Regions from separate parts of the Enterobacter sp. TMH.L2 genome, predicted to be linked through region 1. Evidence: predicted binding sites of a transcription regulator. Region 1 holds the regulator's gene; each other region holds the start of a gene.
What was found. The regulator CRP, encoded in region 1, controls carbon source genes, mostly activating them, when cyclic AMP is high. The targets are predictions, from matches to a motif close to ATGTGANNNNNNTCACAT.
Positions count from the first base shown of each region.

Region 2: a site for CRP is predicted at 1,403-1,420, ahead of yrbN (protein YrbN). Genes of this name have one in related genera too.
Region 3: a site for CRP is predicted at 1,585-1,602, ahead of srlA (PTS glucitol/sorbitol transporter subunit IIC). Genes of this name have one in related genera too.

Region 1 is NZ_CP193791.1:227,599-230,876, reverse strand. Features, by position in the region: gene ACREYP_RS01050 (phosphoribulokinase) at 1-847, shown strand, start outside; gene ACREYP_RS01045 (OsmC family protein) at 884-1,288, opposite strand; gene crp (cAMP-activated global transcriptional regulator CRP) at 1,601-2,233, shown strand; gene ACREYP_RS01035 (YccS/YhfK family putative transporter) at 2,296-3,278, shown strand, end outside.
Region 2 is NZ_CP193791.1:372,931-376,208, reverse strand. Features, by position in the region: gene ACREYP_RS01895 (DEAD/DEAH family ATP-dependent RNA helicase) at 1-1,326, opposite strand, end outside; gene yrbN (protein YrbN) at 1,319-1,396, opposite strand; gene nlpI (lipoprotein NlpI) at 1,507-2,391, opposite strand; gene pnp (polyribonucleotide nucleotidyltransferase) at 2,509-3,278, opposite strand, start outside.
Region 3 is NZ_CP193791.1:828,533-831,810, forward strand. Features, by position in the region: gene srlE (PTS glucitol/sorbitol transporter subunit IIB) at 1-949, opposite strand, end outside; gene srlA (PTS glucitol/sorbitol transporter subunit IIC) at 959-1,507, opposite strand; gene ACREYP_RS04000 (metal ABC transporter ATP-binding protein) at 1,909-2,604, shown strand; gene ACREYP_RS04005 (metal ABC transporter permease) at 2,601-3,278, shown strand, end outside.

The DNA.
Region 1 (3,278 bases):
TGCGGTCACAGGTTCCAGCGGCGCCGGCACCACGACCACCAGCCTCGCTTTCCGCAAGATTTTCCAGCAGCTCAACCTGCGCGCCGCTGAAGTTGAAGGCGACAGTTTCCACCGCTATACCCGCCCGGAAATGGACATGGCTATCCGCAAAGCACGCGATGCTGGCCGCCATATTAGTTACTTTGGGCCAGACGCCAACGACTTCGGGTTACTGGAACGAACCTTTATCGAATACGGCCAGACCGGCAAAGGGCAAGCGCGTAAATACCTGCATACCTACGATGAAGCGGTGCCGTGGAACCAGGTGCCGGGTACTTTTACGCCCTGGCAGCCGCTCCCGGAGCCCACTGACGTCCTGTTTTACGAAGGCCTGCACGGCGGTGTAGTCACCCCTCAACATAACGTCGCCGACTGCGTCGATTTACTGGTAGGCGTGGTGCCCATCGTTAACCTGGAATGGATTCAGAAACTGGTGCGCGATACCAGCGAACGCGGCCATTCACGGGAAGCGGTGATGGATTCCGTAGTGCGCTCCATGGACGATTACATCAACTTCATTACGCCGCAGTTCTCACGTACCCATATCAACTTCCAGCGCGTTCCGACGGTAGACACCTCTAACCCGTTTGCCGCGCGAGCCATTCCGTCGCTGGACGAAAGCTTCGTGGTCATTCACTTCCGTGGGCTGGACGACATCGACTTCCCTTATCTGCTGGCAATGTTGCAGGGGTCGTTTATCTCCCACATCAATACATTGGTGGTACCGGGCGGGAAAATGGGGCTGGCGATGGAGCTGATCATGGCCCCGCTGGTGCAGCGGCTGGCAGAAGGCAGGAAAATTGCCTGATGGCGTAAGGGCGGTCTGTATACCGCCCTTTTCTACTTAGGTTTCAATAATTTCGTAGCTGTGGCTAATCTCTGCGGCTTTCTCCAGCATCAACGTCACCGAGCAATATTTCTCTGCGGTCAGCTCAACGGCGCGGGCAACCGCACTTTCTTTCAGCTCTTTCCCGGTCACAACAAAATGCAAATGAATGCGGGTGAACAGACGAGGTGCTTCTTCACGACGTTCGGAAGTCAGTTTCACCTCACAATCCGTCACATCATGGCGGCCTTTTTGCAGAATCGACACCACGTCAATTGAGCTACAACCGCCCGCGGCCATCAGCAGCATTTCCATCGGGCTTGGCGCTTTATCCCCGGAGTCCCCGTCCATCAGAATTTGGTGGCCAGAAGCGGATTCGCCGAGGAAGGTCATGCCTTCCACCCATTTAACACGTGCCTGCATTTTACCTACTCCCGTAATAAAAATTTCTTTCAGATTACGCGTCTACGTGAAAACTGGCAACGTAAGGCGATCCAGGTCATGCTGAAACGAGACAATACAAGACACTAACCAAAAGCTATGCTAAAACAATCCGGATGCTGCTGCGATACAGAGACGTTTATGCCGTAAGCAGAGGAAACGACTAATTACAGGCCGCAGGGTTAACCTGCCCGCCAGCTCCCAGGGCTTGGGAAAATTTCACGATTGCAACGCCAGACAAGAGGTTCCGCGTCTTGTCTTTGGTAGCCAGTTTATAACAGAGGATAACCGCGCATGGTGCTTGGCAAACCGCAAACAGACCCGACTCTCGAATGGTTCTTGTCTCATTGCCACATTCATAAGTATCCGTCGAAGAGCACGCTGATTCACCAGGGTGAAAAGGCGGAGACGCTGTACTACATCGTCAAAGGCTCCGTAGCTGTTCTGATTAAAGATGAAGAAGGCAAGGAGATGATCCTTTCTTATCTGAATCAGGGTGATTTCATTGGTGAATTAGGTTTGTTCGAAGAAGGCCAGGAGCGTAGCGCCTGGGTTCGCGCCAAGTCAGCCTGTGAAGTAGCTGAAATTTCCTATAAAAAATTCCGTCAGCTGATTCAGGTCAACCCGGACATCCTGATGCGTCTTTCTTCCCAGATGGCGCGCCGCCTGCAGGTAACTTCTGAGAAAGTTGGCAACCTCGCCTTCCTCGACGTGACCGGCCGCATTGCTCAGACGCTGCTGAACCTGGCTAAACAGCCGGATGCCATGACCCACCCGGACGGGATGCAAATCAAAATCACCCGCCAGGAAATCGGTCAGATCGTGGGCTGCTCCCGCGAAACCGTTGGCCGTATTCTGAAAATGCTGGAAGATCAGAACCTCATTTCCGCCCACGGTAAAACGATTGTCGTTTACGGCACCCGTTAATTAGCCCTTATAAAGGCGTGTCGCTTCGGTAACACGCCTTTTTTGTCTCTACAATTCAGGCTATGTGGAAGAGATTAATTTACCACCCAGAAGTTAACTACGCGCTGCGGCAAACGCTGGTGCTGTGTCTTCCCGTGGCTGTCGGCCTGCTGCTTGGCAGCCTGCAAAACGGCCTTCTCTTCTCGTTAGTTCCCGCCTGCTGCAACATTGCCGGGCTGGACACGCCGCACAAGCGCTTCTTCAAACGATTGATCATCGGCGGCAGTCTGTTCGCTCTCAGCAGCCTTATCCTGCAGCTTCTGCTGCTTTACACCCACATCCCGCTGCCGGCGATATTGATCGTCATGGCTCTGCTGCTCGGTGTGACGGCAGAAATCAGCTCACTTCACGCCCGCCTGCTGCCCGCATCGCTGATCGCCGCTATTTTTACGCTCAGCATGGCCGGGAATATGCCGATCTGGAAGCCCATGGTGCTCTATATCTTCGGCACCATCTGGTACGGCGCCTTCAACTGGTTCTGGTTCCGGCTATGGCGTGAACAACCGCTCAGGGAGTCGCTCAGCCTGCTGTACCGCCAGTTGGCAGATTACTGCGAAGCAAAGTACAGCCTGCTGACCCAGCATACCGACCCGGAAAAAGCGCTGCCGCCGCTGCTGGCCCGCCAGCAAAAAGCCGTCGACCTGATCACTACCTGCTACCAGCAGCTGCATATGCTATCGGCCAACCAGCAAAACGGCTACAAGCGTCTGTTACGCGCTTTCCAGGTTGCGCTGGATCTGCAGGAACACATTTCGGTTAGCCTGCATCAGCCTGAAGAGGTGCAAAAACTGGTCGAGCAAAGCCATGCGGAAGCCGTGATCCGCTGGAATGCTCAAACCATCGCCGCGCGCCTGCGCGTGCTGGCAGACGATATTCTTTACCACCGCTATCCAACGCGCTTTACCATGGATAAGCAGATCGACGCCCTGGAAAAAATCGCCCGCCAGAATCCGGACAATCCAGTGGGGCAGTTCTGCCATTACCACTTCAGCCGCATTGCCCGGGT
Region 2 (3,278 bases), 150 kb from region 1:
TGGTGGCAGGATCAGAGGACGTTCACCCTGAGCCATTTTCAGCAATGCTGCAGCCAGCGTTTCGATGTCCAGCTCTTCTTCAGCGGAAGGCTGAATTTTTGCCAGCAGGCCACGGTACAGATCCAGATCGCTGCTTTCCAGCTGCTGCTGAACTTTAGCGGCGAATTTAGCCAGACGACGCTCACCCAGCAGATCTGCGTTTGGCAGTTCTACTTCAGGAATCGTCAGCTTCATGGTGCGTTCGATGTTGCGCAGCAGGCGACGCTCGCGGTTCTCAACGAACAGCAGCGCACGGCCAGCACGGCCAGCACGACCGGTACGGCCGATACGGTGAACGTAAGACTCGGAGTCCATCGGGATGTCGTAGTTAACAACCAGGCTGATACGCTCCACGTCCAGGCCACGGGCCGCAACGTCGGTGGCGATCAGGATATCCAGACGACCATCTTTCAGGCGCTCTAGGGTCTGCTCACGCAGCGCCTGGTTCATGTCACCGTTCAGCGCGGCGCTGTTATAACCGCTACGCTCCAGCGCTTCAGCCACTTCCAGAGTCGCGTTTTTGGTACGAACGAAGATAATCGCCGCATCAAAGTCTTCTGCTTCCAGGAAACGAACCAACGCTTCGTTTTTACGCATGCCATAAACAGACCAGAAGCTCTGGCTGATGTCCGGGCGAGTAGTCACGCTGGATTGAATGCGCACTTCCTGAGGATCTTTCATGAAGCGACGGGTAATACGACGAATCGCTTCCGGCATGGTGGCAGAGAACAGCGCGGTCTGATGTTCAGCCGGGATCTGCGCCATGATGGTTTCAACGTCTTCGATGAAGCCCATACGCAGCATTTCGTCTGCTTCGTCCAGGACCAGACCTTTCAGGCCGGACAGGTTCAGAGTGCCGCGTTTCAGGTGGTCAAGCAGACGCCCTGGGGTACCCACAACAATCTGTGGTCCCTGACGCAGAGCGCGCAGCTGCACGTCATAACGCTGACCGCCGTAAAGGGCAACAACGTTCACGCCGTGCATGTGTTTAGAGAAATCCGTCATGGCTTCAGCAACCTGAACCGCCAGTTCGCGGGTCGGGGCCAGCACCAGGATTTGCGGTGCTTTCAGCTCAGGATCGAGGTTGTTCAGCAGCGGCAGAGAGAACGCTGCGGTTTTACCACTACCGGTCTGGGCCATACCCAGAACGTCGCGGCCATTCAGCAGGTGTGGGATACACTCAGCCTGAATGGGTGATGGCTTTTCGTAGCCCAGATCGTTCAGGGCCTGAATGATGGAGGCGTGCAGCCCCAGATCAGAAAAAGTGGTTTCGATGATATCAGTCATGTAGTACATGTGCCTCGTTGATGGCGGCCAGTCTACGTAACTCATCGTGAAATTGATCTGCAATTTTCATTGAAAAGTGTGAACCGGCTCAAATTTGATTGATTAACGAACAAAAACGCCCTCACCCGTGAAGGTGATGACTTTAGTTAAAAAGTTTATGGGACGATCGTTGTTCGTCAGCTATTGCTGGTCCGATTCTGCCAGGTCGTCTTGCTCCTGGCCCAAGAGCGCTAATTCCAACAATGCATAACGATGCTCAACGTAGTTGTGTACGTTGTTAGCAACCGCTAACTTGAACAGTGCCTTGGCGCTGTCCTTATCCCCCAGACTTAGGTAGTACTTACCTAAATAGAAGTTGGTTTCACTGAGATGCTCAGCGAGCGAGGTGTTATCCGTTGCGTCCGCCTTGAGGCGTTCCATTAGCTCTTTTTCGCTAATGTTGCCCAGGTAGAACTCGACAATATTCCATCCCCATTGCTCTCTATCCGATTTCTCGAGACGCTGTTGTAGCGCCACTTTGGCCTGTTTTTCGTCCAAATTGCGTTCAGCAATATAGAGCCACAGGCTACGGAAAGGATCGTTGGGATCGTCTTGATAAAACGCCAGCAGATCATCTTGCGCTAAACGATAACGACCACCGTAATAGAGGGCGATACCGCGATTTAAGTGCGCGTAGTTGTAAGTTGGATCAAGCTCAAGTACAGAATCAAACGCTTCATAGGCAGCATCAAAATTGCCTGCCTGCGTTAAATAAATGCCTAAGTAATTGAATACTTCAGGCATATCGGGACGGATGGCCAGCGCTTGTGAAAAATCATTCCGCGCCAGAGCCCTCAGACCGAGGCTATCATACAACACTCCGCGCTCATATAAAAGCTGTGCGCGTTCGTCATCGGTTAAAGCCCGACTGGCAAGTATTTGTTCCATGCGTGCCAGAATCACTTCCTGCTGCAGCGTAGGCTGCAATGGCACCGCTAATACTTCGTTCTTACGCCAGGCAGAGTTGCTGCATCCGGCCAGCGTGATAGCTGTCGCAACGAAACACCAGCGCAAAAAAGGCTTCATTTCCTACTCCCGAAGACAACAAATGGATGAACGTCCTGTCCCCCGGCTGCAAACGAGACATCCTGTCCCGTAACAAACAGCTCTCCATGTCACCATGGAGAGCTTAATTGGCAAACCTTACTCAGCTTCTGGCGCGGCTGGTGCTGCACCTTCTGCCGGAGACTGCTCGGTTGCTTCTTTAATGCTTAAACGGACGCGGCCCTGACGGTCAACTTCCAGTACTTTCACCGGAACTTCCTGACCCATCTGCAGATAGTCAGTCACTTTCTCTACGCGCTTGTCGGCGATTTGAGAGATGTGAACCAGACCTTCTTTACCGCCGCCGATAGCAACAAACGCACCGAAATCAACGATACGAGTGACTTTACCGTTATAGATACGGCCCACTTCGATTTCCGCGGTGATCTCTTCGATACGACGGATAGCGTGTTTCGCTTTGTCGCCGTCGGTCGCTGCGATTTTAACGGTACCGTCATCTTCGATTTCGATGGTGGTGCCGGTTTCTTCAGTCAGCGCACGAATCACAGCCCCACCCTTACCGATCACGTCTTTGATCTTGTCTGGGTTGATTTTAATGGTGTGAATACGTGGTGCGAACTCAGAAATATCGCCACGCGGTGCGTCGATAGCCTGCTCCATCACGCCCAGAATGTGCAGACGCGCACCCTTAGCCTGGTTCAGAGCCACCTGCATGATTTCGCGGGTGATACCTTCGATTTTGATATCCATCTGCAGCGCAGAGATACCTTCACGGCTACCGGCTACTTTGAAGTCCATGTCACCCAGGTGATCTTCGTCACCCAGAATGTCGGACAGAACAACAAAGTTGTCGCCTTCTTTCACCAGGCCCATCGCGATGCCCGCAACGGCGGCTTTGATTGGCACAC
Region 3 (3,278 bases), 600 kb from region 1:
ACACCAGCCAGGCAATTAGCACGGTAGGGGCGCCCGTTAAAAAGCGCCCGACCAGCACAGAAGGCACGCCGACGCGCACCGTTTCCTGGCGCGCTTCCGCCAGAGACAAGCCAACAGGAATAAAATCGCAGGCGGCCTGGGCGTTAATGGCGAACAGCGCGGGCAGCGCCAGGTGAGGAGGGATATGTCCGAGGCCAATCTGCACCCCAATCAGCACCCCGATGACCTGCGCAATCACCGCCCCAGGGCCAAGGAAAGGTGAGAGCAGGGGGAAGGAACAAATCAGCGCGAGCGTAATCAGACCGAGAGGGTTATTGGCCAGCGGGGCCAGGCCGTGGGCAATCCAGTCGCCCAGCCCGGAGGCCATAATGATGCCAATCAGCGCCGACACGAAGGCCATAAAAGGCAGAATCGTTTTCAGAACCGTGTCGATAGTGTCGCGCCCCGCCTGAAACAGCACGGCGACGGCTGAACCCATTCCCATACCGACTTTGGCCAGCAGGCCGTCGCTTTGTTCGGTAATTTTTTTGCTGGCGTCGTAGTCCCGCGCTGGCGCAGGTTTGCGCTCGATCTGCGGTTCGCCATCGGCCCAACTAATGTTTTCTTCCCGGACGCCTGAGACGTAAATATCTTCAACAATGTACTGCGCCAGGGGACCTGATTTGCCGGTGGCGTGGATATTGATCGTCGGGATGCGGCGTTTAGGGTAGAGCCCGCAGCGCAGCGTGCCACCGCAGTCTATGATTGCCAGCGCAATTTCTGCCTCCGGCGGCTCGCCGTCTTTAAAACCGTCTACCGCCTGGCAGCCGGTCATTTCACTCAGCTTATCGACGATTGCCGGGCGCGTACCCGCCGTGATGTAAACGATCTTTTTGCTCGGATCGACCGGGACGATCAGCGGCCCGCCCCATCCACCCTGGCCTTTTTCAATACGAATGCTTTGAGTCATGATTTTTCCTTAGAGGCGGACCTGGCGTTCCAGCTCAATGCCCATTTTTTTCTCGAAAATCGAGGTGGTGAGATCGGTTATCCAGCCGCGGAAGAAGTTGGTAACCAGCCCAACCAGCAAATAGCTCACTGCAAGCGGGGCCAGCGGCAGGCCCAGCGTCGTTAACCCGCTGGCAATGCCCAGATAAACAAACAGTTCGCCAGGGTTGATGTGGGGAAACAAACCGTTCATCGAATGGCAGCTATACGATGCGGCGGCGTAATAGCTCGGTTTGTACTTCTCAGGCATAAAGCGTCCCAGACTTAGCGTCATCGGATTGCAGAACACGAAAGTGCCGATGCAGGGCAGCAAGAGGTAACGCGAAACGGGGTTGCCGGCGCAGCGCTGCGCCATACGTTCAATGCGGTGCTGGCCGATAAAGTTAATCAGCGCGTTCATTATCACCAGCAGGCTGATCAGCAGAGGGAGAATGCCGGTCACCATACCGGTAAAGACCTCTCCGCCTTTCTGAAACAGGCCAATAAACCACTCCGCCCCGTGGGTAATCATGTCGATCATTTCTGTCTCCTGTAGGGTTATCTGCTCACCGTTGTTCCCGGTGGTGGCTCATATTAATCATTTTGAAATGCGTAAATATGTTATTTAGATCTCATTGTGAAATATAAATCTATCAGTTTGAAAGATTATTGGGTGGTGAAAGAGGTGAAAAAATGACGTTCTGATTAACGGAAGGGAAAAGGGGGCTTGATTGAGGGTTCGTTTATGCCGAGGTGTAAAACAGTAATTTACAAGGACTACTGGGTAGACTATGTTATGTTATAACGAAACAATATTGGTGCCGGTATGTCTGTTGCAGCTCCCTCTTCACTGTTTAGCCTTTCCGGGCTATTTCGCGCGGCCCTTGTCGCGCTGCTGATCCTCGGCCTGTGGGGCGCCATTCATTGGGCGGTTATCCTGCCATGATCGAACTGCAGAATCTCGAGCTGGGCTATTACGGCAACGTGGTTGTGTCGGCCCTCAGCGGCCAGTTTCAGCGCGGCAGCATGACGGCGGTGATTGGGGCGAACGGCTGCGGTAAATCGACGTTGTTAAAATCCCTGGCCGGGCTACTGCCTCCCATTTCTGGCAGCGTAAAGTTTCAGGACAATATGCGCCCGCGCATTGCCTGGCTGCCGCAGTTAGGGGAGATGGATCGGCAATTTCCCGCCACGGTTTATGACGTGGTTTGTATGGGGAGCTGGCCGGGACGCGGGCTGTTTTCCGGCCTTCGTCGCCAGCACCGTGAACGCGTGACGGAAGCGATTGAGCGCGTGGGATTAAGTGAGCATTACCTGCGGCCGATTGATGTGCTCTCAGGGGGACAGTTTCAACGCATGCTGTTTGCTCGCCTGCTGGTTCAGGACGCACCGCTGGTCCTGCTCGATGAGCCGTTCACCGGCGTGGATGCACAGACCAGTGAATTTTTAATGGAACTGATGTGCCAGATGCACCGGGATGGCAAGACGCTTATCAGCGTGCTGCATAACAACGAGCTGGTACGCCGGCATTTTCCTGAAGTCTTGCTGCTCACCCCGGAGGGTTACCAGTGGGGTAACGCCGACGAAGCCTTAGCGCAATATGCTTCCTTTCGCCCACGCCTGGTACAAACTGCATGATTTATCACCTTTTTATTGAGCCGTTTGTGGCTTACGGCTTTATGCGCCGCGCGCTGGTGGCCTGCCTGTCGCTTTCTCTGAGTACCGTTCCGCTTGGCATTTTTCTTCTGCTTCGTCGTATGAGTCTGGTGGGTGACGCGCTTTCTCATGCCATTTTACCCGGCGTTGCCGTGGGTTATCTGGTTGCCGGTATGTCTCTGGTGGCAATGGGCATTGGTGGGTTTGTCGCTGGCGTGCTGGTGGCTTTACTTTCCGGCTGGGTTAGCGCCCGGACGCCGTTAAAAGAAGATGCCAGCTTTGCCGGATTCTACCTTGGGTCGCTGGCACTCGGCGTGACGTTGATATCATTGCGCGGTTCAAGCGTTGACCTGCTGCACCTGCTATTTGGCTCAATTCTCGCCGTGGATGGTGAGGCTATTAAGTTTGTGGGGCTCATTGCAAGCGTGACGCTGATTGCGCTGGCGCTGCTTTATCGCGGCCTGGTGCTGGAGTCGTTTGACCGCAGCTTTTTACAGGTGAACAACCGGCTGCTGCCGTCGCTGATACACGGCACGTTTTTGGCGCTGCTGGTGCTTAACCTGGTGGCCGGTTTCCAAATCCTCGGCACATTAATGTCCGTTGGCCTGATGATGCTCCCCGCCATTGCCGCGCGCTGCTGGGCTAAGACATTGCCG